4 regions of the Rhizobium sp. Nf11,1 genome follow, and region 2 is predicted to be linked to each of the others. Evidence: predicted binding sites of a transcription regulator. Region 2 holds the regulator's gene; each other region holds the start of a gene.
The links. Region 2 encodes PhoB, which activates phosphate uptake and scavenging genes when phosphate is short. Its sites were predicted from a motif close to TGTCATNNANCTGTCAT; they were not measured.
Positions count from the first base shown of each region.

Region 1: a site for PhoB is predicted at 3,637-3,653, ahead of ppk2 (polyphosphate kinase 2). Genes of this name have one in related genera too.
Region 3: a site for PhoB is predicted at 2,794-2,810, ahead of ACQ7C1_RS08455 (YdcH family protein). Genes of this name have one in related genera too.
Region 4: a site for PhoB is predicted at 4,195-4,211, ahead of ACQ7C1_RS02375 (DUF47 family protein). Genes of this name have one in related genera too.

Region 1 covers NZ_JBOBHU010000033.1:21,901-27,672, reverse strand. Annotated here, with positions in the region: gene ACQ7C1_RS29840 (carbohydrate ABC transporter permease) at 1-722, shown strand, start outside; gene ACQ7C1_RS29835 (ABC transporter ATP-binding protein) at 731-1,813, shown strand; gene ACQ7C1_RS29830 (GMC oxidoreductase) at 1,898-3,550, shown strand; gene ppk2 (polyphosphate kinase 2) at 3,705-4,619, shown strand; gene ACQ7C1_RS29820 (hypothetical protein) at 4,777-4,968, shown strand; gene ACQ7C1_RS29815 (aldo/keto reductase family oxidoreductase) at 5,099-5,772, opposite strand, start outside.
Region 2 covers NZ_JBOBHU010000001.1:3,506-9,277, reverse strand. Annotated here, with positions in the region: gene ACQ7C1_RS00045 (aspartate aminotransferase family protein) at 1-756, opposite strand, end outside; gene ACQ7C1_RS00040 (GcrA family cell cycle regulator) at 1,181-1,714, shown strand; gene phoB (phosphate regulon transcriptional regulator PhoB) at 1,960-2,643, opposite strand; gene phoU (phosphate signaling complex protein PhoU) at 2,769-3,482, opposite strand; gene pstB (phosphate ABC transporter ATP-binding protein PstB) at 3,527-4,342, opposite strand; gene pstA (phosphate ABC transporter permease PstA) at 4,358-5,680, opposite strand; gene pstC (phosphate ABC transporter permease subunit PstC) at 5,677-5,772, opposite strand, start outside.
Region 3 covers NZ_JBOBHU010000004.1:127,671-133,442, reverse strand. Annotated here, with positions in the region: gene ACQ7C1_RS08480 (tetratricopeptide repeat protein) at 1-501, opposite strand, end outside; gene ykgO (type B 50S ribosomal protein L36) at 609-734, opposite strand; gene ACQ7C1_RS08470 (5-(carboxyamino)imidazole ribonucleotide synthase) at 900-1,976, opposite strand; gene purE (5-(carboxyamino)imidazole ribonucleotide mutase) at 1,973-2,467, opposite strand; gene ACQ7C1_RS08460 (YdcH family protein) at 2,484-2,687, opposite strand; gene ACQ7C1_RS08455 (YdcH family protein) at 2,915-3,088, shown strand; gene ACQ7C1_RS08450 (ArsR/SmtB family transcription factor) at 3,275-3,535, opposite strand; gene ACQ7C1_RS08445 (sulfite exporter TauE/SafE family protein) at 3,603-4,367, opposite strand; gene ACQ7C1_RS08440 (thiamine phosphate synthase) at 4,475-5,128, shown strand; gene ACQ7C1_RS08435 (tetratricopeptide repeat protein) at 5,139-5,772, shown strand, end outside.
Region 4 covers NZ_JBOBHU010000001.1:488,985-494,756, forward strand. Annotated here, with positions in the region: gene ACQ7C1_RS02355 (polysaccharide deacetylase family protein) at 1-539, opposite strand, end outside; gene ACQ7C1_RS02360 (D-alanyl-D-alanine carboxypeptidase family protein) at 756-2,039, shown strand; gene ACQ7C1_RS02365 (pyrophosphatase) at 2,116-2,427, shown strand; gene ACQ7C1_RS02370 (inorganic phosphate transporter) at 2,452-3,465, opposite strand; gene ACQ7C1_RS02375 (DUF47 family protein) at 3,465-4,106, opposite strand; gene ACQ7C1_RS02380 (GNAT family N-acetyltransferase) at 4,271-4,762, opposite strand; gene tldD (metalloprotease TldD) at 4,779-5,772, opposite strand, start outside.

The sequences.
Region 1 (5,772 bases), on a different contig from region 2:
TCTTTGCCCTGCCTGCCACGCTCGATTTCTCCGCCTGGGTGACCGCCTGGTCGGGCGCCTGCATGGGAACCGTCTGCGTCGGCATTCGTAGCGGCTTCTGGAATTCGGTGGCGATCACCGTTCCATCCGTCGCGCTCTCGGTCTTCATCGGCGCCGTCAACGGCTATGCGCTGTCGCTCTGGCGGCCTCGTGGGGCAAATGCGCTCTTCGGCCTGCTCATGGCCGGTGGTCTGATCCCCTATCAGATCTTCCTCTATCCGATGGTTCGCGCCATGGCGAATATCGGTCTCTATAATTCGCTCGCCGGCATCATTCTCGTCCATGTCATCTTCGGACTGCCGCTGGTGACGCTGCTTTTCCGCAACTATTTCGTCAGCGTGCCGGAGGAGCTCTGCAAGGCCGCGCGCGTCGACGGCGCTGGCTTCTGGCGCATCTTCTTCGAGATCATGCTGCCGATCGCCGTGCCGATGGTGGTCGTGGTTTCGATGCTGCAATTCACCGGCATCTGGAACGACTTCCTGCTTGGCCTCGTCTTCGCCGGCCGGGACAACCTGCCGATGACCGTGCAGCTCAACAACATCGTCAACACCACGATGGGCGAGCGCACCTATAACGTGAACATGGCGGCGACGATCCTGACCGCCATCGTTCCGCTCGCCATCTATTTCCTGTCCGGCCGCTGGTTCGTGCGCGGCATCGCCGCCGGCGCAGTCAAGGGGTAACGTATTCCATGCAATCTGCCGTCTCCGTCAAGGATCTGAAGATCGCCTATGGCGACCATACAGTGATCGAGAAGATGTCGATCAATATCGCGCCGCGCGAATTCCTGGTGCTGCTCGGCCCTTCGGGCTGCGGCAAGTCCACGCTTCTGAACGCCATCGCCGGGTTGCAGGACATTACTGCAGGCGAAATCTGGATCTCGGGCAAGAATGTCAGCTGGGAGGAGCCGAAGGACCGTGGCATCGGCATGGTCTTCCAGTCCTACGCACTCTACCCGCGCATGTCGGTCCGCAAGAACCTCTCCTTCGGGCTTCGCGTCGCAGGCCTGCCAAAGGCCGAGATCGAGGCACGCGTCGCCCGCACGGCCGCGCTCCTCCATCTCGACACATTGCTCGACCGGCGTCCTGCCGAGCTGTCCGGCGGCCAGCGCCAGCGCGTCGCCATCGGCCGGGCACTGGTGCGAGAAGTGGATGTGTTCCTCTTCGACGAGCCGCTGTCGAATCTCGACGCCAAGCTGCGCAACGAATTGCGCGTCGAGATCAAGAAGCTGCATCAAAGCCTCGGCAATACCATGATTTACGTGACCCACGATCAGGTCGAGGCCCTGACGCTCGCCGACCGCATCGCCATCATGCGCGACGGCGTGATCCAGCAGCTCGCTTCGCCGGCCGAGATCTACCGCCGTCCGGCCAATCTCTTCGTCGCCGGCTTCATCGGTGCTCCGGCGATGAATTTCGTCGAGGGCCGGATCGAGCGCGGCGGCGGAGCACCCGTCTTCAGAAGCAACGGCCTAGCCGTCGACCTCACCGACTATGCCTTCCGCACGGCTGCCGTGGAAGGACCTGTTACGTTAGGCTTTCGCCCTGAGCACCTTGTGCTCGACGGGGCGGCAAGCGGGCTTCCCACGATTGCTGGCCGTGTTTCCGTCGTCGAGCCGATGGGTTCGGATGCCGTCGTCTGGTTCGACTGGGCGGAGCACAGTCTCTCCCTTCGTTTCATGGGCGACGTCGAATTCAAGCCCGGCGATGCCATGGCTCCGGGCCTTGATATCACCAAGGCGTCACTCTTCGCTGCCGATGGATCGCGGCTTTGACGCGCCATTCCTTTGCTTTCCCGCAATTTCGGATGTGCTTTGCGCTGCATTGAGGAATTGCTCCAGGACAGGATTTGAAAAGACATGTCTGAGATCGTTTATGATGCGCTGGTGATCGGCTCCGGCGCGGCGGGTTCCTTCGCGGTCAAAGAGCTGACGGCCAAGGGTCTGTCGGTGCTGCTGCTCGAGGCTGGGCCGGCCGTCGGCCCCGGGGATTTCGACCCGGCGCGCAAGAAGGCGCCGGCAAGCAGCATCAATATATGGGAGCGTGCGCGCGCCACCCTGAAGGGCCAGCCGATCCAGGCGCGGGCGGCCTTCTTTACCGAGCGCTTCAGCCACTTCTTCGTCAACGATCGCAAGAACCCCTATACGACGCCGAAGAACGAGCCCTTTCTCTGGATCCGCGGCCGCCAGGGCGGCGGGCGCCTGCACAGTTTCGGCCGCGTGCTGCTGCGCTGGACCGACGATGATTTCAAGATCCGATCGCGCACCGGAAGGGGCGTGGACTGGCCGATCTCCTATGACGAGCTTGCGCCCTTCTATGACGAAGTCGAGGCCTATCTCGAGCTCTACGGCAACAAGGACGATGTGCCGACCTTGCCGGACGGCGTCTATGCGAAGCCGGCAAGCCTCACGCCCGCCGAGCAGATATTCAAGCAGGCTGTAGAAAGCCGCTGGCCGGACCGGCGCGTCATCTCCTGGCGCTATATCGCGCCGGACGCCGAACGCATGCCGCGACCGCTGCGGGACGCAAAGGCGAGCGGCCGGCTGACGGTCCGTTATGACGCCGTCGTGCGTCGCATCACCACCGACGAAAAAACCGGCCGCGCCACCGGTGCGGAATTCATCGATCGCAACACGAGCAAGGTTTCGACGGCGCGTGCCGCGACGATCGTGCTCTCTGCCTCGCCGATCGAGAGCGTGCGCCTGCTGCTGAATTCGGCGTCGGCAAGACATCCTGACGGCCTCGGCAACAGCTCGGGCGCGCTCGGACGCTATTTCATGGATCAGCTTCCTTGCCTCGCCTTCGGTTCCTTTTCCAAGGCGAAGGGTTGGGCCACTGACGATTCCGCTCCTGTCGATCCCTTCTACAATCCGTCGGGTGGGATCTTCATCCCGCGCTTCGGCGAGGGTGACGTCGCCCGCGGCGATTTCGATTATCAGGGCAGCATCGGCAGGGCACCGGTTTCAGGGGAGACCGATGCGCGCCTGGCCTTCTTCGGCTTCGGCCGCATGTTGCCCTATGCCAACAATCGCATCACCCTCGATGGCAAGCGCAAGGACGCCTGGAACATTCCGGTGCCACACATTCGCTGCGTCATGCAGGAGGAGGAGCGGCGGCTGCTCCGCCGGCAGGAGGAGACGTTGATCGCCATGGTCAAAGAGGTCGGCGGCGATCTTGAATTCATCGGATCGCCCACCGGCCTCAAGGAGATGGGCAGAGGCGCCTTTCCCGACGCCGATGCCTTCAGCCGCTTCATGTTCCGCACATGGTTCCGCAAGACCATGTGCATGGGCGCAGCAATTCATGAAACCGGCGGTGCGCGCATGGGCGAAAGCCCGGAAGCTTCAGTGCTCAATCCCTACAATCAACTGTGGGATGCTCCGAACCTCATCGTCACCGACGCCAGCGCCTTTCCGGGCAGCGGCATCGCCGGCACGACGCTCACCGTCATGGCGCTGACGATCCGCGCTTGCCGCAACCTCGTCGACCGCTATAAGACGGGGCTGCTCTAGGCACGCGTCGGTCTCGGTGCGACCGGCATCGAAAAGATCTTCGGCATACGGAATGACGAGAGGGGAGAACAAGTGAACGAGCTTGGGGTTATCCAACCGTCACACAAACTTTGCAGTGACATGCTCCTGTCAAATGAGCAGGAAGGGAAAGCCCATGTCTAAAACACATCAGGACCAGCTCAGCCGGATAAAGGCCGAAATCGCCGACAGCTTCGATGAGGAGCTGGAAATGCAGCTGGAGGAAGACCGGCTGGACGATCTAGTCGTCGAAGGAATGACCGAACCGGCGGAGCAGACGCTCGATCGGAAGATCTATTTCCGCGAGCTGTTCCGGCTGCAGCATGAGCTGGTACGGCTGCAAGATTGGGTCCAGTACAAGCAATTGAAAGTGGTCGTGCTTTTCGAAGGCCGGGATTCGGCCGGCAAGGGTGGCGCGATCAAGCGCGTAACCCAAAGGCTCAACCCGCGCGTCTGCCGCACAGTGGCACTGCCTGCGCCGACCGAACGGGAGCGCCATCAATGGTATTTCCAGCGTTATGTCCCGCATCTTCCCACCGCCGGCGAGATCGTGCTCTTCGACCGCAGCTGGTACAATCGCGCCGGCGTCGAGCGCGTGATGGGCTTCTGCACTCCTGACGAACTCGAGGAGTTCTTCCGCTCGGTGCCTGAATTCGAACGGATGCTCGTCCGATCCGGCATCGTGCTGATCAAATACTGGTTCTCGATCACCGACGAGGAACAGGAATTCCGCTTCAAGATGCGCATCCACGATCCGCTGAAGCAGTGGAAGCTTTCGCCGATGGACATGGAAAGCCGCATCCACTGGGAGGAATATACCAAGGCCAAGGAAGAAATGCTGGCGCGCACACACACCAAGGAGGCGCCCTGGTGGGTGGTGCAGGCCGTCGACAAGAAGAGGGCGCGGCTGAACTGCATCGCCCATCTTCTTGATCAGATTCCCTACGAGGACGTGCCGAAGCCTGAGATTCAGCTGCCGGATCGTATCCGTCATGCCGACTACATCAGGGCGCCAGTTCCGGCTGATATGTATGTGCCTGAGCGCTATTGAAAGCATAGCCGCAACAAGTTGGCTGCCGAAGCGTTGAAACCGAGACCGCATGGTCACTGGACCGTGCGGTCAACGCGTGTTTCCCAACGGCTGCATCGTGAGGTATAAAGACTGAGCGTCCTTCGGCCGATAATAAGGAGATGACGGGAGGTTGGTCATGACCGGCTTTTGGAGATTAATCGTTCAGGAGGTTGTGCTCTCGGCGATTCTGGCGGCCGGCAGTGTTATCGGCCTTCCCAAGCTTGCCGATCCGAACGCCAGTGCCAATTATCCTTTGGCAGTCGTGGTTTTTCTGGCGATGTCAGCGGCCTTGGTGACTTATGAGCTTCTGACACGGAAGCCATCCTGATGCTTTCATTTACCGGCCGGTTGGCGCAGCCAACAAGGTGCGGCCGACCGACAGATTGCGCCAGCACGTCCGGCAAGGTCGTTACGCCGCGCTAGAACACGGCCTAACGATTGCACCGCCGCGGCCGCCGTCAAGCCACGATGTCAGCCATATGGTTCAGCTCCTCGTCGGCATCATCCGGCAGCACCAATCCGGCAGCAGCGAGATTCTCCCTGAGATGGCCGAGCGACGACGTGCCGGGGATCAACAGGATATTGGCTGCGCGGCGCAACAGCCAGGCGAGCGCCACCTGCATCGGCGTGGCGCTCAGGCGTGCGCTGACATTGGAGAGTGTGGACGATTGCAGCGGCGTGAAGCCGCCAAGCGGGAAGAACGGCACATAGGCGGTGCCCTGACGGGCGAGTTCGTCGATGAGCCGGTCGTCGTTCCGATGCGCCAGATTGTACTGGTTTTGCACACAGACGATCTCGGTGATCCCGCGGCCTTCGGCGACCTGTTTCGATGTGGCGTTGCTTAAACCTAAGTGACGGATCAGACCTTGCCGCTGGAGATCAGCCAGAACCGTCAGGGGTGCTTCTATCGAGCCTTCGGCCGGGCTATGCAGGTCAAATGTGATCCGGAGGTTGACGACATCAAGCACCTCGAGGCCGAGGTTGCGAAGATTGTCGTGAACCGCCTGCGTCAGTTCCTGGCGCGAGAAGGCCGGAATCCAGGACCCGTCCGCGCCGCGCCGGGCGCCGACCTTGGTGACGATGACGAGATCGTCGCCATAGGGATGGAGCGCTTCACGGATGATCTGATTGG
Region 2 (5,772 bases):
CGGGAAACCGCCGCCGATGCCCTTGGCAACGGCCATGATATCGGGCGTGATGCCGGACCATTCATGGGCGAAGAGCTTGCCGGTGCGGCCGACGCCGGTCTGGACCTCGTCGAGGATCAGCAGCAGGCCGTTTTCGTCGCAGATCCGGCGAAGCGCCTTCATGAATTCGCCGGTGGCGGGACGCACGCCGCCCTCGCCTTGCACCGGCTCGATCAGGATTGCGGCCGTCGCATCGGTAATGGCGGCGCGGACGGCCTCGATGTCGCCGAACGGCACCTGATCGAAACCCGGAGCCTTGGGGCCGAAACCTTCGAGATATTTCTCCTGACCGCCGGCGGCAATCGTCGCGAGCGTGCGCCCATGGAAGGCGCCCTCGAAGGTGATGATATGGAACCGCTCGGGATGGCCCTTGGAAAACTGGTAGCGGCGCGCGGTCTTGATGGCGCATTCGAGCGCCTCGGCGCCCGAATTGGTGAAGAACACCTTATCGGCGAAGGTAGCGTCCGTCAGGCGCTTGGCGAGGCGCTCCTGGCCGGGGATCTCATAGATGTTGGAGAGGTGCCAGACCTTGTCGGCCTGCTCCTTCAGCGCCGCGACCACATGCGGGTTGCCATGGCCGACGGAGGTGACGGCGACACCGGCGCCGAAATCGAGATAACGCTCGCCGCTCTCGGTGATCAGCCATACGCCCTCGCCTCGCTCGAACCGCAGCGGGGCGCGAGAATAGGTGTCATAAAGCGGCGCGGCTTCAGCCATGGCGCGGGTCTCCCGTTCAATGTTGTCTTGCACGGACTCCGGCTAACAAAACCAGGTCCAAAAAATCAAAAATGCCGCCTTTCGGCGGCGAGCGGTACTATTTCCTTTTCGCGCTGCAATGTCAACAAAACTGCCGCCTTAGCCTATGCAGCAAGCTTGTACAGCGGCACTTTCGGCCTTCAACAGGCATTATTGCAGAAATGCCACGCAGAGGCAGCAAGTTGGGGAAAACTTGAAATTCGATTCATCCGGATTCCCGCGACTCTTGTCACGGAGTCAGCCTCACACTAGGTTAAAGTTCAATTACTAGACTGCATGCGGCGGAACTAGTCACCAAAATTGATCAAGCGTTTCTTGTTTCGGAGGCTTCCGGGACAACGGTGAGGGATTCTGCCATCACCAACGCAAAAGGTGGAGACAGGGCATGAACTGGACAGACGAGCGGGTCGAGAAACTCAAGAAGCTTTGGGCCGAAGGACTGAGCGCCAGCCAGATTGCTGCGCAGCTTGGCGGCGTCAGCCGAAACGCCGTTATCGGCAAGGTGCACAGGCTCAGCCTTCCCGGCCGCGCCAAAGCCGGCGGCACGGCCACCGCGGCGCGCACGCCGAAGCGCCAGACGTCCGCGCCGCGCGCGCCGAATTACGCCTCCCGGATCACCACCCGCACCGTGACCCGTCAACAGGGCGCAACGATGCTGAAGGAAGAGATCGAGGTCGATGCCGTCGACGAAATGGAATATGTGCCGGCCGGCAATGTGGTCGTGCCGATTTCTCGCCGCCTCGGCCTGACGGAGCTCACCGAACGCACCTGCAAATGGCCGGTCGGCGACCCGCTCAAGGAAGATTTCCATTTCTGCGGCTGCGAGTCCCCCGACAATTCTCCCTATTGCAGCTATCATCAGAAGCTTGCCTATCAGCCGATCAACGAAAGGCGCCGGGCCGCGGCACGGGTCAGCTGAGAAGGCGACATCGCCGGACATAAAAAACGGGCCGAGCGGCCCGTTTTTTATGATTGGAGTGGAAGCGCTGGGGTTGCCCCTCATCCGGCTGCCGCCACCTTCTCCCCGCACGCGGGGCGAAGGGACATGCCGCAACCTCTCCGTTCCCCGCCGACCTTTCGCAGGGCACGTCCCCTCTCCCCGTCAGAACGGGGAGAGGGCTAGGGTGAGGGGCAAATCTTTGACTTTAGCAGCAGTAGAAACCCTCAGGCTTCCATCGAATAGCCGGCGCCACGGACGGTGCGGATGACGTCCTGCATGTTGGAGAAGTTCAGCGCCTTGCGCAGGCGGCCGACATGGACGTCGACGGTGCGCTCGTCGACATAGATGTCGTGGCCCCAGACGCCGTCGAGCAGCTGCGAGCGGGAAAAGACCCGGCCCGGCGACGACATCAGGAATTCCAGCAGGCGGAATTCGGTCGGGCCGAGGCGGACTTCGCGGCTCTTGCGGTGGACGCGATGGGTTTCGCGGTCGAGCTCGATATCGCCGCATTTCAGCACCGAGGACAGCACCTCGGGACGGGCACGGCGCAGCATCGCCTTGACGCGGGCGACGAGCTCGGGGGTCGAGAAGGGCTTGACGACATAATCGTCGGCGCCGGTGGACAGTCCGCGCACACGCTCGCTCTCCTCGCCGCGCGCCGTCAGCATGATGATCGGCAGTCGCTCGGTTTCCGGCCGCATGCGCAGGCGCCGGCAGAGTTCGATGCCGGAGACGCCGGGCAGCATCCAGTCGAGGATGAGCAGGTCGGGCGTGCGCTCCTGAAGCCTGATTTCGGCCTCGTCGCCGCGCAGGATGGTATCGACCTCGAAGCCTTCGGCTTCGAGATTATAGCGAAGGAGCACGCTGAGGGCTTCCTCGTCTTCAACAACTGCGACTCTCGGGATCATGCGTGTCCGTCTCCTCGCGCACAAGCCTTAAACCGGGGTTCTAAGCAGGCGTCCTGCGCAAATTCAGAAATTGGCTGCGACCTCTTTGCGCGCCCCGAACGGGCGCGCACGCAATCTTGGAAGGATTATTCCGTCGCGGCGCCAACGGTGTTGGCGCTGTCATCCTTCGGACGATCGCCTTCCGGCTGGGCGCCTGTCGCCATGTAGTAGATCGTCTCGGCGATGTTGGTGGCATGGTCGCCGATGCGCTCGATGTTCTTGGCGCAGAAGAGCAGATGCGTGCAGCTCGTGATGTTGCGCGGATCTTCCATCATGTAGGTCAAGAGCTCGCGGAACAGCGAGGTGTACATGGCGTCGATCTCGTTGTCGCGTTCGCGGATGGCGGTCGCCTTGTCGGCAGCGCGTGTCGTATAGACGTCGAGCACTTCCTTGAGCTGGACAAGCGCCAGCTCGGAGAGATGCTCGAGACCGCGGGCGAGCTTGCGGGGAACGCCGGTGCTCTGCACGGCGATGACGCGCTTGGCGGTGTTCTTGCCGAGGTCGCCGACGCGTTCGAGATCGGCGGCGATGCGGATCGAACCCATGATTTCGCGCAGGTCCGCGGCCATCGGCTGCCGGCGGGCGATGGTGACGATCGCCTTGTCGCCGATTTCGCGCTCGGTGTGATCGAGGATCACGTCGTCTGAGATGACCTTCTGCGCCAGCGCGGTATCGCCGTTGACCAGCGCCCGGACGGATTCGGCGACCATCTGTTCGGCCAGGCCGCCCATTTCGGAAATCCGCCTGGACAGGAACTTCAGATCATCATCATAGGCAGAATAAATATGTGTCGATGCCATGGGGCTTTGTCCTCGAATAAGGGGAAGGCTTCGGATGGCCGTGATCAGCCGAAGCGACCCATGATGTAGTCCTGGGTACGGGGATCGTCCGGATTGGTGAACATCTTGTCGGTGTCGTTCTCCTCGACAAGATTGCCGAGGTGGAACATGGCGGTGCGCTGCGAGACGCGCGCGGCCTGCTGCATGGAGTGGGTGACGATGACGATCGTATAGTTTTCGCGCAGTTCGTGGATCAGCTCCTCGACCTTGGCGGTGGCGATCGGGTCAAGGGCCGAGCAGGGCTCGTCCATCAGGATGACTTCCGGGCTGACGGCAACGGCGCGGGCAATGCACAGGCGCTGCTGCTGACCGCCGGAGAGGCCCGTGCCGGATTCGTGCACGCGGTCCTTGACCTCGTTCCAGAGCCCGGCGCGCTGCAGGCTGCTCTCGACGATCTGGTCGAGATCGGCCTTCGACTTGGCGAGACCGTGGATGCGGGGGCCGTAGGAGACGTTTTCATAGATCGACTTCGGGAACGGGTTCGGCTTCTGGAAAACCATGCCGACGCGGGCGCGAAGTTCGACGACGTCGATATCCGGATCATAGATATCGTCGCTGTCGAGCGTGATCTTGCCGGTGACGCGGCACCCCTCGATCGTGTCGTTCATGCGGTTCAGGCTTCGCAGGAAGGTCGACTTGCCGCAGCCCGAGGGGCCGATCAGGGCGGTTACGGTGTTTTCGCGGATGTTCAGGTTCACGTCGAAAAGCGCGCGCTTCTCGCCATAGTATACGGAGACATCCTGTCCGATCATTTTATACGGGACGTTGCTCATCTTCTGATCCAGCGCCTTTTCAACTGCAGCTTCCGTCAGCATGTTCATGATGTTTGACTCCGTTTACCAGCGGCGCTCGAAGCGACGACGCAAGAGGATGGCGCCCATGTTCATGACGACCAGGAACAGGAGCAGGACGATGATGGCACCCGAAGTACGCTCCACGAAGGCACGTTCGGCCTCGTTCGCCCACATATAGACCTGCACGGGCAAGGCCGTCGAGGGCTCGAGCGGTGTCGCGGGCGCATTGGCGACGAAGGCGACCATGCCGATCAAGAGCAGCGGCGCGGTTTCGCCGAGCGCGTGCGCCAGGCCGATGATCGTGCCGGTGAGGATGCCGGGCATGGCAAGCGGCAGGACATGGTGGAACACCATCTGCATCTTCGAGGCGCCGAGGCCAAGAGCTGCAGCGCGGATCGAGGGCGGCACGGCGCGCAGGGCCGCGCGGGTGGCGATGATGATCGTCGGCAGGGTCATCAGCGTCAACACCAGGCCGCCGACCAGCGAAGCCGAGCGCGGCAGGCCGATGAAGTTGATGAAGACGGAAAGGCCGAGCAGACCGTAGACGATCGACGGGACGGCTGCGAGGTTGTTGATGTTGACCTCGATCAGGTCCGTCAGCCTGTTTTTCGGCGCAAACTCCTCGAGATAGATCGAGGCGGCGACGCCGATCGGCAGCGACAGAACCAGCACGATCAGCATCAGGTAGAGCGAGCCGATGAGGGCGACGCCGAGACCGGCGGCTTCCGGACGGCTGGAATTGCCGTTGACGAAGAGGCCGGTGTTGAACTGCTTCTGAAGAGCGCCGCTCGCCTTCAGCTGGTTCATCCAGTTGACCTGCTTGTCGTTGACCTTGCGGTTCTTCTCATCGACGGAAAGATCGATCTGGCCCTTGTTGGCGCTATCGATATTGGCATCGGCGAGCAGGGTGACGTTGACGGTCTTGCCGATGATCGAGGGATCGGCGACCACCAGATCGCGCAGCTGGATCGGCGCGCTCTTGGAGAGCATGGCGGTTGCATCGCGCACATCCGGACGGCTCGATGCATTGATGTTCAGCTGCTTGACGATGGCGTCGCGCAGCAGAACCGGATAGTTCGCGGCAATCAGCACCGAAGGATCGGTCGCCCGCTTGCTGTTCGGATCGATGGTCTTTTCGGCGAATTCGATCGGCAGGGTGATCGTCGTCTGCTGGAAGGCGGTGTAGCCTTTGCCGATCACCGTCCACAGCAGGACGAAGAGGAAGATAAGGCCGAAGGCGATGGCGGCGATACCGTAGGCCTGGAACCGGCGCTCGGCGGCATAGCGGCGCTTGATGCCGATATCACGGCGGGCCGGCGCTTTGGAAACGGTGGCACCGATGGCGGGAGAAACAATATTCGTCATTCGTACTGCTCCCGGTATTTGCGCACGATGTAGAGCGCATAGATGTTGAGGCAAAGCGTGATGCAGAACAGCGTGATGCCAAGCGCGAAGGC
Region 3 (5,772 bases), on a different contig from region 2:
ATTCCCGGAATTGCTGAGGATCGCGGCCATGCCGGAGAGCGCGCCGAAATGGCGCGGCTCGATATCCAGCACATGCTCGATGTCGGACATCGACTTGCGATAATTGCCCATGACGAAATTCAGCGTGGCGCGGCGATTCCAGCTCTCGGCATAATCGGGCTTTAGGGCAATCGCCTCGTCGAGGAAATCGAGAGCGGCGGGATTGCGTTTTTCCTCGATCGCCTTGTCGGCCCATTGCATCAGCAGGTTCACGGTCGCACTGCCGGAATCATTCCATTCCAGACGAATTTCATTGGCGATACTGCTGGCCTTGTCGGGATCACGCTCGCGCTTCAACTGGCTGAAGAGCTGATCGAGACGCTGCTTCGGCGAACTACTGGCATCCCTCCGCTCGACAATGACGTTCTTTTCCGCCGCGGCGGCCGGAAACGGGGAAGTGGAGAGGATGAAGGCGAGTGGCAGCACCGCTGACGTCAAAGCAAAAAAGCGCATGGCGGACATATTAGTCCGCCAGTGCCGAAGATCAAACAAAATAGACGTGATCACCGCAGCGACCACCGGATGTCCGTCGACGCAATCTGCGCGCCGCACGATCCGGATGCGCGCAATCAGCCCTGACGAGCCTTGTAGCGCGGGTTCAGCTTGTTGATGATGTAGATGCGGCCCTTGCGACGAACCAGACGGTTGTCACGGTGACGAGCCTTGAGCGACTTGAGCGAATTCTTGATCTTCATTTTTCTGATCCGCGATCTCTATGGGGGAATTCACATTCGCCCGTAACTTTAACAATCAAAAGCGCGCCGTCGGGGCGCGCTCTTTAGGTGGGGGTGCAGATACCCCGTCACCTCCAGCGTGTCAACCGCGTGACGATGTTTTTCCCAAGCCGCACGGTCATTTTCTCACTGCGAAACCGGCAATTTCGGCGCCAATGTCGTGACATGACCCATCTTGCGGCCGGGGCGCCACTCATTCTTGCCATAGAGGTGAACCAGCGTGTCGGGACGCTGCAGCCAGTCGCGAACGGCAAGGACATCATCGCCGACCAGATTCTGCATGACGCAGTCGGAGTGCCGCTCGCCATTGCCGAGCGGCAGGCCGGCGACAGCGCGGATATGCTGCTCGAACTGGCTGACGACGCAGGCGGCTTCCGTCCAATGACCGGAATTGTGGACGCGCGGCGCCATCTCGTTGGCGATCAGGCCACCGTCGGCGAGCACGAAGAATTCGATGCCGATCACGCCGACATAGTTCAACGCGGCGAGAATCTTTTCGGCCGATTGACGAGCAGCCTCCGCTGTCGTCGCCGAGATTGCGGCCGGAACGGTCGAGGTGTGGAGGATGCCGTTGCGGTGGACATTCTCGGCGGGATCGAAGCAGACGACCGTCCCGTCCGCGGCGCGGGCGGCGATGATCGAGACCTCGCGCTCGAAGGCGACGAAGCTTTCGAGGATGAGCGGCACGGCCCCGAGCGCGGCATAGGCGCCGTCGGGATTGTCAGCGGGCGAGCGGAAAACCTTCTGCCCCTTGCCGTCATAACCGAGACGGCGGGTCTTCAGTACACCCTTGCCGCCGAAATCCTTCAGCGCTGTTTCTAGATCAGCCTGGCTGTCGACCGCATGAAAGCGAGCGGTTGATATGTCGCAGCCGTTGAGGAAGCGTTTTTCGACGAGCCGATCCTGGGCGGCCTCGAGCGCCTTGGCAGGCGGATAGACGGCGATGCTTGCCGAGAGCGCTTCGGCGGCGGCGACGGGCACATTCTCGAATTCGTAGGTGACGACGTCGCAGGCGTCTGCCAGTTCGGCCAGCGCCGCCGGATCGTCATAGGCGGCGACGATCTGCCGGTTCGCCAGTTGGGCGGCGGGGCAGTCGAGCTGCGGCTCGAGGATGACAGTGCGGAAATTCAATTTGGCGGCGGCGATGGCCAGCATGCGACCGAGCTGGCCGCCGCCGACAATGCCGATCGTTCCTATGGTCATTGGTCGTCCATTGGATATTCGGCGACGGCAGCACTCTGGCGCTCGCGCCATTCGTCGAGCCTGTCGGCAATCTCTTCGTCGGAAAGGGCCAGCACGGCGGCCGCGAGAAGAGCCGCGTTGACCGCACCCGCCTTGCCGATCGCGAGGGTCCCAACCGGAATGCCGGCCGGCATCTGCACGATGGAAAGAAGGCTGTCCTGGCCTGACATGGTCTTCGACTGAACCGGGACGCCGAAGACCGGCAGCGGCGTCATCGATGCGGTCATGCCCGGCAGATGCGCCGCACCGCCGGCGCCGGCGATGATGACCTTGAAGCCTTCCGCGCGCGCGCCCTTGGCGAAATTCATCATGCGCTCGGGCGTACGGTGCGCTGAGATGATGCGCGCATCATAAGCGATTTCCAGCGCTTCCAGCGTGTCGGCCGCGTTCTTCATGGTTTCCCAATCGGATTGGCTGCCCATGATGATGGCGACGAGTGGTCTATCTGTCATCCTGCGACCGTTCCTTTCAGGCAATGATATCGGGAACGATCTGGTCTTCCAGCTTGGAGAGCTTGTCCTTGATGACGAGCTTCTTCTTCTTCATGCGCTGGATTCGCAGAGCGTCGCATCCGGTCTCGATCATGGCGTTGATCGCAGCGTCGAAATCCTCGTGCTCCTGGCGCAGACGCGCCACCATGAGCCTGATTTCCGCCTGTTCCTGATCGGCCATATGCATTCCCCGTTATCGTCCTCGGACCTTGTCCGATCTGCCGATGATTTCCGCAAGCTCCTATCACCAAATACGGGTAACGGCTAGTTAGTCTTGATCATGAATTTGCCATCGCATCTTCATCTTTTGGCCTTCGACAAGCCGTCAAAAATATGTCACAGTCCGCCCCGTTGACACCTTGATCCCCGACGAGATGGTCGGGGAGGGTAAGAGGAAGGAAGGGTCAAATGACAGTTGAAGCTCATCTTGAATCACTCCAGAAAAAGCATGTCGCTCTCGAGGAGGAGTTACATGCTCTCAGAACAGCTCCCTCTATCTCCGATACAGAAATTGCCGAATGCAAGCGCCGCAAGCTGCGCATCAAGGACGAGATTCAGCGTCTCAAGTCATCCGTCCATTAATCTTCCCAAGGGTCGCCGGCGATCATCTTGCGCACGAGGTAAATCCATCCATTCCGCCTAAAATTTGCAAGAACCGGTGATTACACCAGAATTGCGCCAGCCCGATGCTTTGTGACGTCGCGGCTGGCGCATTTGCGTCTGCGTGTCGCCAATGGCGATAATGAGTGCGTCAGGGCGTCATGGGAGTCAGGCCCAGAACTGATCCAGCCACAGATTGAGCTTGTCAAAGCCGCGGTTGTTGACCGCATAGATGCGTTTCGTACCTTCCGAGGTCACGGAGACAAGATTGCTGTCGAGCAGGGCCTTCAGGTGCTGCGAGACAGCAGGACGACTGATCGGCAGGCCCTCGGCAAGCTCGTTGACGGTGCGCGGCGCGCGCCGCAACTCCTCCAGCAGAAAGCGCCGGTTCGGGTCGGCAATCGCAGAGAAAGGGTCCGTGTTCGACATGGCGGAAACGCTACGTCAAACCGGCCGATGCAGCAAGGAAATTGTGCATTGCAGCGTGCCGCCGCGCTTACCAGCCGAGGCCCTCTCGCGTGATCAGAAGGGCTGCGATCAGCGCCATCATATACATGAAGGGATAAAAGATCTGCGGCTTCATGCGGCGCACGCACCAGGCGCCGGCAAGAGTGGCGAGCGGCGCGAAAGGCAGGAGCGTGGCCGAGGTCGCAAGGTTCTGTGTGTCGAGCTGGCCGAGCGCAAAGTAGGGAATGAGCTTGATGGCGTTGAGGATTGCGAAGAAGCGCACGCTGGTGCCGGTATATTCGCGCGGCTCCAGTTTGAGCGGTAGGGCATAGATCTGAAACGGCGCGCCTCCGGCATGGGCGACGAAGCTGCCATATCCGGAAAATGTGCCCCAGAGACGGGCGGCGACCGGCCGCTGTCCGCGCGGAGGGATCGTCTTGCCGGCGCGGGGGCCGAAATTGCTCCAGAAATAGCGGAGGCAGAAGAGGATCGTCACCGCGCCGATGACGACGCGAAGGACGTTGCCGGGAACGAGCGCCGAGGTCGCCCAGCCGAGGGCAATGCCGAAAATTGCGCCCGGCAGCATGATCCTCAGCGTCGCCCAATCGCCATGCCTGCGCCAGATGACGAGCGAGATCATGTCCATGAAGACCAGGATCGGCAGCAGGATCGCCGCCGCCTCGAGCGGCGAGACGGCGAGCGCGAGAAAGGGCAGGCCAATCAGCGACAAAGCGTCGCCCATACCGCCTTTTGCGAGGCCGACAAGCAGAACCGCGGGCACGGCGGCGTAGTAGAATGACAAGTCCTGCGGCATGCTTTCGACGTCCTCCTCTTGCAAGCCTCCTCTAACGGAACTACTCACACAAAACGAGTGCGGATCCGTTATTTCGAGAAGGGAATTCGCAGGAAACGGAAAGACTCATGACCGAAGCCGAAAACCGCTGCCGCCTAGTGCTCATCGTCCCCGATATGGCCGACGCCGATGAACAGGCAAAGATCGTCGCCGATGCGCTGAAGGGCGGCGATGTCGCCTCCGTCATCGTGCCGCAATACGGGCTCGACGACGGCGCCTTCCAGAAACATGCCGAAAAGCTGGTGCCGGTGATCCAGGATGCGGGGGCCGCCGCGCTGATTGCAGGCGACAGCCGCGTGGCGGGACGGGCGAAGGCGGATGGCCTGCATATTACCGGCAATGCCCAGGCACTGTCGGAGGCGATCGACAAACACGCTCCGAAGCTGATCGTCGGCGGCGGTAATGCCAGCGACCGGCACAATGCGCTGGAGATCGGCGAAGTCAGGCCGGATTATATCTTCTTCGGCAAGCTCGATGGGGATATCAAGCCGGAGGCGCATCCCAAGAACCTTGCGCTGGGCGAATGGTGGGCCTCGATGATCGAAATCCCCTGCATCGTTATGGGCGGCACCGATCCGGCGTCGGCTCTTGCCGTCGCCGAGACCGGAGCAGAGTTCGTGGCGCTGCGCCTGGCGGTATTCGAGGAGCTCGGCCGAGCACCGTCCATCGTTGCCGAGATCAATGCTCTGCTCGACGAAAAAGCGCCACGGTTTGAGGATTGAAATCCCGCTCATGTCGATCCTGCCCGCCCGCCCTTTGAAATATCTGCTTGCCAGCATAGTCGCCCTCACTGCGGGCGGGTCTGATATCGCCGTGGCGCAGGCACCGGACAGCGTCATCAGCCAGCCAGGCACCGCGCCGGCGTCAAGCTTTCGCACCGACCGGCTCCCCAATGGGGATGTGAAGCCCTCGGATGGCGTGGGCGTTTTCGACCGCATGGGCGCGAAGCTGCCCGACCTTCCGCCGGAGAAGGACTACAAAGGGCCGATTGACGAGGCGTACGGCGCCTTTCAGCGCGGTTACTATCTGACCGCGATGGACAAGGCGCTGCCGCGCGCCCAGCTCGGCGATCCGGCGGCGCAGACGCTGATCGGCGAAATCCTGTCGCAGGGTCTCGGCGTGAAGAAGGACGTGAAGAATGCCGCCTTCTGGTATGGCAAGGCGGCCGAAGGCGGCGATCCTGCGGCGATGTTCAAATATGCGCTGATGCTGATGGAAGGCCAGGGTGTGCCGCGCGACAAGGCCAAAGCCGACGACTATATGCGCAAGGCCGCCGAAGCCGGCAATCCTTCAGCCGAATTCAACTGGGCGCAGATCCTCGTCGCCGACAATCCCGGAGAAAAGGGGCTGAAGCTCGCGCTGCCGT
Region 4 (5,772 bases), 490 kb from region 2:
TCGAAGGCATCCCATTGCTGCCGCGGGTTGGCGAGGGCCAGCCGCTCGCTGCCGTGGCCGAAATCGAAGCGGATTTCTTTTGGCCGTCGCAACAGGACGGCGAGCGTTTCCCACCAGATGCTGTGGGAACGTTCGGCAAAACCCTTGGTGACGAACACCGTGAAAGGCGCCCGATGCCGCTCGAACACCGGCAGCGCATGCTCCATGTTGTTGATGTAGCCGTCGTCGAGCGTAAAGGCCGCAAACGGCCGGCCGCCCTCGGGTTCGGCCAGAAGCGCCGGCAGCTGGTCGAGCCGCACGAAGCGATAGCCGTCGCGCGTCAGTCGCCTGAGCGCCGCATCGAGAAAATGCGGCGTGATTTCAAGATGCGCGTTCGGCGTAAAGGCGTGGGGCTCGTGCGGGCGGACATGATGCAGCGTGAAGATGACCCCGCGCCCGCGCGCCTGCCGCATCAGGCCGGCCGCTGCGATCAACGAGGATGCCTCGAGCCCGGCGCCGATCGCCACGCGTTTTGCCAGTCGCTTCAATTGCCCCGTCATGCGTCGCCCATTGTCCTTTGCCGCAAACTAGCAACGGCGGCTTAAGCCTTGCTGAATCCCGCTTTCACACAGCTTCTTTCGTTTTCTGTTAACCAAGGCGATGAAAAGACTAGAAAAATCGTAGGCGTTGCCGCAAAGTCGCGCCAAACTTCCGGCTTCTGTCACATTACGACACATGGCCGGCCCATCGAGAGCCAGCGCATCAGGGGGAACTCCATGAGAAAGCTTTTGGCGGCTGTTTTGACCGTGACGCTGGTCGTTTCGGCGCCGCTTGCGGCTCTTGCCGGCAGCGCCTCGCTGGTCCTCGATGCCCGAACCGGCAAGGTCCTGGCGTCCGAAAACGCCGATACGCTGAACCATCCGGCCTCGCTCACCAAGATGATGACGCTCTATCTCACCTTCGAGGCGCTGAAACGCGGCAGGATCGCCTGGGATACGCCGATCAAAATGTCGAAATATGCAGCCGCCCGGCCGCCAACCAAGCTCGGCGTCAAGGCCGGCGGCACCATCACCGTGCGCGAGGCGGTCTATGGCATGATCGTCAAGTCCGCCAATGACGCCGCTGCCGCCATGGCCGAGACGCTCGGCGGCTCGGAGGCCGGCTTTGCCCGGATGATGACGGCCAAAGCCCGCCAGCTCGGCATGAGCCGCACCGTCTTCGTCAATGCCTCCGGCCTGCCGGACGGCCGGCAGGTGACGACGGCGCGCGACATGTCGACGCTCGGCGTGGCGCTGATCAAGAATTATCCCAATGAATATCGCCTGTTCTCGATGGCAAGCTTCAATTTCCGCGGCAAGACCGTGCGCGGCCACAACAATCTCATGTACCGCTACCAGGGCATGGACGGCATCAAGACGGGTTATACCAACGCGTCCGGCTTCAACGTCGTCAGCGCCGTCAGAGACGGCAACCGCCGCGTCGTCGGCGTCGTGCTCGGCGGCCGCACCGCCCGCAGCCGCGACGCCAGGATGGAAGCGCTGCTCGACCGCTATCTCGGCCGCGCCTCGTCATCCGGCGGCGCCAGGCTGATGGCGAGCGTCGCCGCCAGGGAACCGGTCGAAGTCGCGTCTGCGGCTGACTCTTCCGATGTTCCGGTGCCGCTCAACGCCCGGCGCCCGGACGAAGATCCCGCAGCCAAGAGCCTGGCTTATGCCGATGACGCCGTCGTGCCGCTGGAACGTCCTGTCGCCATGGACGAGATCCTGAATGCCGGCAAGACCGGCAAGGCACCGGCCGAGAAAACCGATGGCACCTGGCAGATCCAGATTTCGGCGGCCCCCAGCGCCGATGCGGCGCGTGCGCTTCTTGCACAGGCCCAGTCGGAAGGCGGCGCACCGCTGGTTTCCGCCTCGCCCTACACTGAGGCGGTCGGGCAGGGGGCGAACCGGATCTATCGCGCCCGCTTCGTCGGCTTTGCCAGCAAGGACGCCGCCGCCTCCGCCTGCGATGCGCTGAAGCAGCGCTCCTATGACTGCGTGCTGCTGCCCGACCACAGCTGATCCCAGCGGCATCATACTCGGCTCTGGACAAGCAGCGGGAATCAGCGTCTCCTCCATAAACAAAAGGAGAACATCCATGCTGCGCCGTCTCGCCGACCAGTTCGAAGCCGCTTCCGCTGTCCATGTCGCCGAGAGCGGCATCGAGCGGGATGACGACTGGTTCCTTTTGAAGCTGCAGGAGGAAATGGGAGAGCTCACCCAGGCCTGGAACCGGCTGACCGGTCGGGGCCGTGCCAAAGGCCGCTCTCCCGAGGATATCAGGCGCGATCTCGCCGACGAGACTGCCGACCTGCTCGGTCACCTCCTGCTGTTTGCTCGCCGTAACGACATCGACATCGCCGCCGCGGTCGAACGGAAGTGGCGGTTTCAGCCGGCACAGACGACCTAAGCGCCACGTCAGCTGTCCGATCGACTAAGAGAGCTGGCCCAACAGGCTCACGAGCCAGAACGAAACTGCCGAAATCATTGCCGCGGCCGGCAGGGTGATGATCCATGCGATCACGATGTTGCCGGCAAGCCCCCACCTGACGGCGGAGACGCGCCGGGCGGCGCCGACGCCGATGATGGCGCCGGTAATGGTATGGGTGGTCGAAACGGGGATGCCGAGCCAGGTGGCGCCGAACAGCGTCAAGGCACCGCCCGTTTCGGCGCAGAATCCTTGCATTGGGTTCAGCCGGGTGATCTTCGAGCCCATCGTATGGACGATGCGCCAGCCGCCGAACAAGGTGCCGAGCGCCATCGCCGCCTGGCATGAAATCACCACCCAGAGCGGCACGTGGAAGCTGCCGCCGAGATAGCCTTGCGAGTAAAGAAGCACGGCAATGATGCCCATGGTCTTCTGGGCGTCATTGCCGCCATGACCGAGCGAATAGAGCGATGCCGACACGAATTGCAGAAAACGGAAGGACCGGTCGACGGCAAAAGGCGTTTGCCGGATGAAGGTCCAGGTCACCGCCAGAATGAGGAACAATGCCAGCAGGAACCCGATCATCGGCGACATGACGATGGCGCTCGCGGTCTTGAGAAGGCCGCTCCAGACGATCGAGCTCAACCCTGCTTTGGCAAGGCCCGCACCGACCAGCCCGCCGACCAGGGCATGGGATGAACTGGAGGGAATACCGAAGATCCAGGTCACGACATTCCAGACGATGGCGCCGATCAAGGCCGCGAAAATCACCTGCGGTGTCACGATCGCCGGATCGATGATGCCGGTCCCGAGCGTCTCGGCCACATGCAGGCCGAAGAACAGGAAGGCGATGAAATTAAAGAATGCCGCCCAGAAGACCGCATATTGCGGCCTCAGGACCCGTGTCGAGACGATTGTGGCGATCGAATTGGCCGCATCATGCAGCCCATTGAGAAAATCGAACAGCAGCGCGACGCCGATGAGGCCGACAAGAAGCGGAAGAGCGAGGGCGGCATCCATCAGACATTCTCGATCACGATGCCGCTGATCTCGTTGGCGACGTCCTCGAAACGGTCGACCACCTTCTCCAGCTCGCCGTAGATCTCGCTGCCGATCATATAGGCCATCGCATTGCCGGCGCGGTGCCGGCGAAACAGATCCTTGAGCCCCTGCTCGTGCAACTCGTCGGAGCGCCCTTCCACCCGCGTGACCTGTTCGACGATGGCAGAAAGCCGCGGCGCATTGGCGTTCATGCGATCGAGCAAGGGAATGGCCTCGGCGATGAGATTGGCAGCTTCCACAACGGTCTTGCCCATCTCCTGCATCCCCGGATCGAAGCTGGTCTGCTCGAAGAGCCGGATGGTTTTGACGGTCTTGTGCATCATGTCGATCGCATCATCCATGGATTGGATGAGATCCTTGATGTCTCCACGATCGAAAGGTGTGATGAAGCTACGCCGGACGGCCTGCATGACTTCGCGCGTTATATCGTCGGCCTGATCTTCCAACCGCACGATCGTTTCGCATTGATGCTCGATCTCTACTCCCGACAGCAACCTGTCCAGAGCCTGTGCGGCGCCGACGATCGTTCTGGAATGTTGTTCGAAAAGGACGAAAAACCGGTCTTCGCGCGGCATCAATTTCCGAAACCAACCCAGCATGAACACCTCGTGATTTTTGATCTGCGCTATGGATGACGAGCCGTCCTAAACCCTATCCCGTTGAAGAGATAGGGCCGAGTTTCGGTTTGTGACAGTTTTATGACAGTTGTGGCGCGACAGGAACATGGCCGTTATCGGCCGCCGACCCTTTGCGGCATCCGCAGTCAGCCGACCTTATACCGGTAAAACTTGGTGTCCACGGCCATCAGCGGGAAGGAGCGGGGCAGGGCGCTCTTGGCAATCTCGGTAAAGCCGTTCTTCTCGTAGAAGCGATGGGCGGCAACGAATTTGTCCGTGGTGCCGAGGAAGATGTCGGTGAGGCCGGCATCTCTGGCGTGGTCGAACAGGCGCTCGAGAAGCCGCGCCGCCACGCCGTGCTCGCGGCCGCGAACCTCGGCGGCGACGAACATCTTGCGCAGCGCTGCCTGATTGTTACCGAGATCCTTCAAGCCCAGCGTTCCGACGATCGCGCCGTCCTTGACGGCGACCCAGAACTGACCTTTGCCGGATTGGTAGAAATCCGGGATGACCCGGAGATCCGGCTGCGCATCGGCTGTGATGTCGATGCCGAACTCCTCGCGCTGAATCGGCAGGATCACCGACAGCACGTCATCGGCATCGCCGGCGGCAAAGGGTCTGATTTCGATCTCTGGCATGAGGAAATACTCCGCCTCAGGTCTGCGTGCCGCCGACGGTGATCTGATCCATGCGCAGATGCGGCTGGCCGACGCCGACCGGAACCCATTGGCCGGCCTTGCCGCAATTGCCGATGCCGGTATCGAGCTTCATGTCGTTGCCGATCATCGACACCCGCTTCATCGCATCCGGGCCGTTGCCGATCAGCATCGCCCCTTTGATCGGCGCGCCGAGCTTGCCGTTCTCGATCAGATAGGCCTCGGTGCAGCCGAAGACGAATTTGCCGGAGGTGATGTCGACCTGGCCGCCGCCGAAGGAGACGGCATAGATGCCCTTCTTCACCGAGGCGATGATCTCTTCGGGCGTCTTGTCGCCGCCGAGCATATAGGTGTTGGTCATGCGCGGCATCGGCACGTGGGCATAGCCCTGGCGGCGGCCATTGCCGGTGGGCGCCATGCCCATCAGCCGGGCATTCTGCCGATCCTGCATGTAGCCGACCAGCTTGCCGTTCTCGATCAGCACGTTGTAGCCGGACGGCGTACCCTCGTCGTCGATCGTGATCGAGCCGCGGCGGTTGTCGATCGTGCCGTCATCGACGACGGTGACGCCGGGCGCGGCGACGATCTGGCCGAGAAGGCCTGCAAAGGCCGACGTCTTCTTGCGGTTGAAATCGCCTTCCAGCCCGTGGCCGACGGCCTCGTGCAGCATCACGCCCGGCCAGCCGGAGCCGAGAACGACGTCCATCGTGCCGGCCGGCGCATCGATCGCTTCCAGATTGACGAGCGCCTGGCGCAGCGCCTCGTCGGCGCCATATTGCCAGCTGCCCTCGGCGATGAAATCGCCGAAGCCGATGCGCCCGCCGCTGCCGTAAGAGCCGCTCTCCTGCCGCTCGCCTTCACCGACCACGACGGAAATGTTGATGCGCGTCATCGGCCGGATGTCGCGGACACGGTGGCCGTCGGCGCGCAGGATGTCGACGACCTGCCAGCTCGCAGCGACCGAAGCAGTCACCTGCCGCACCTTGTCGTCC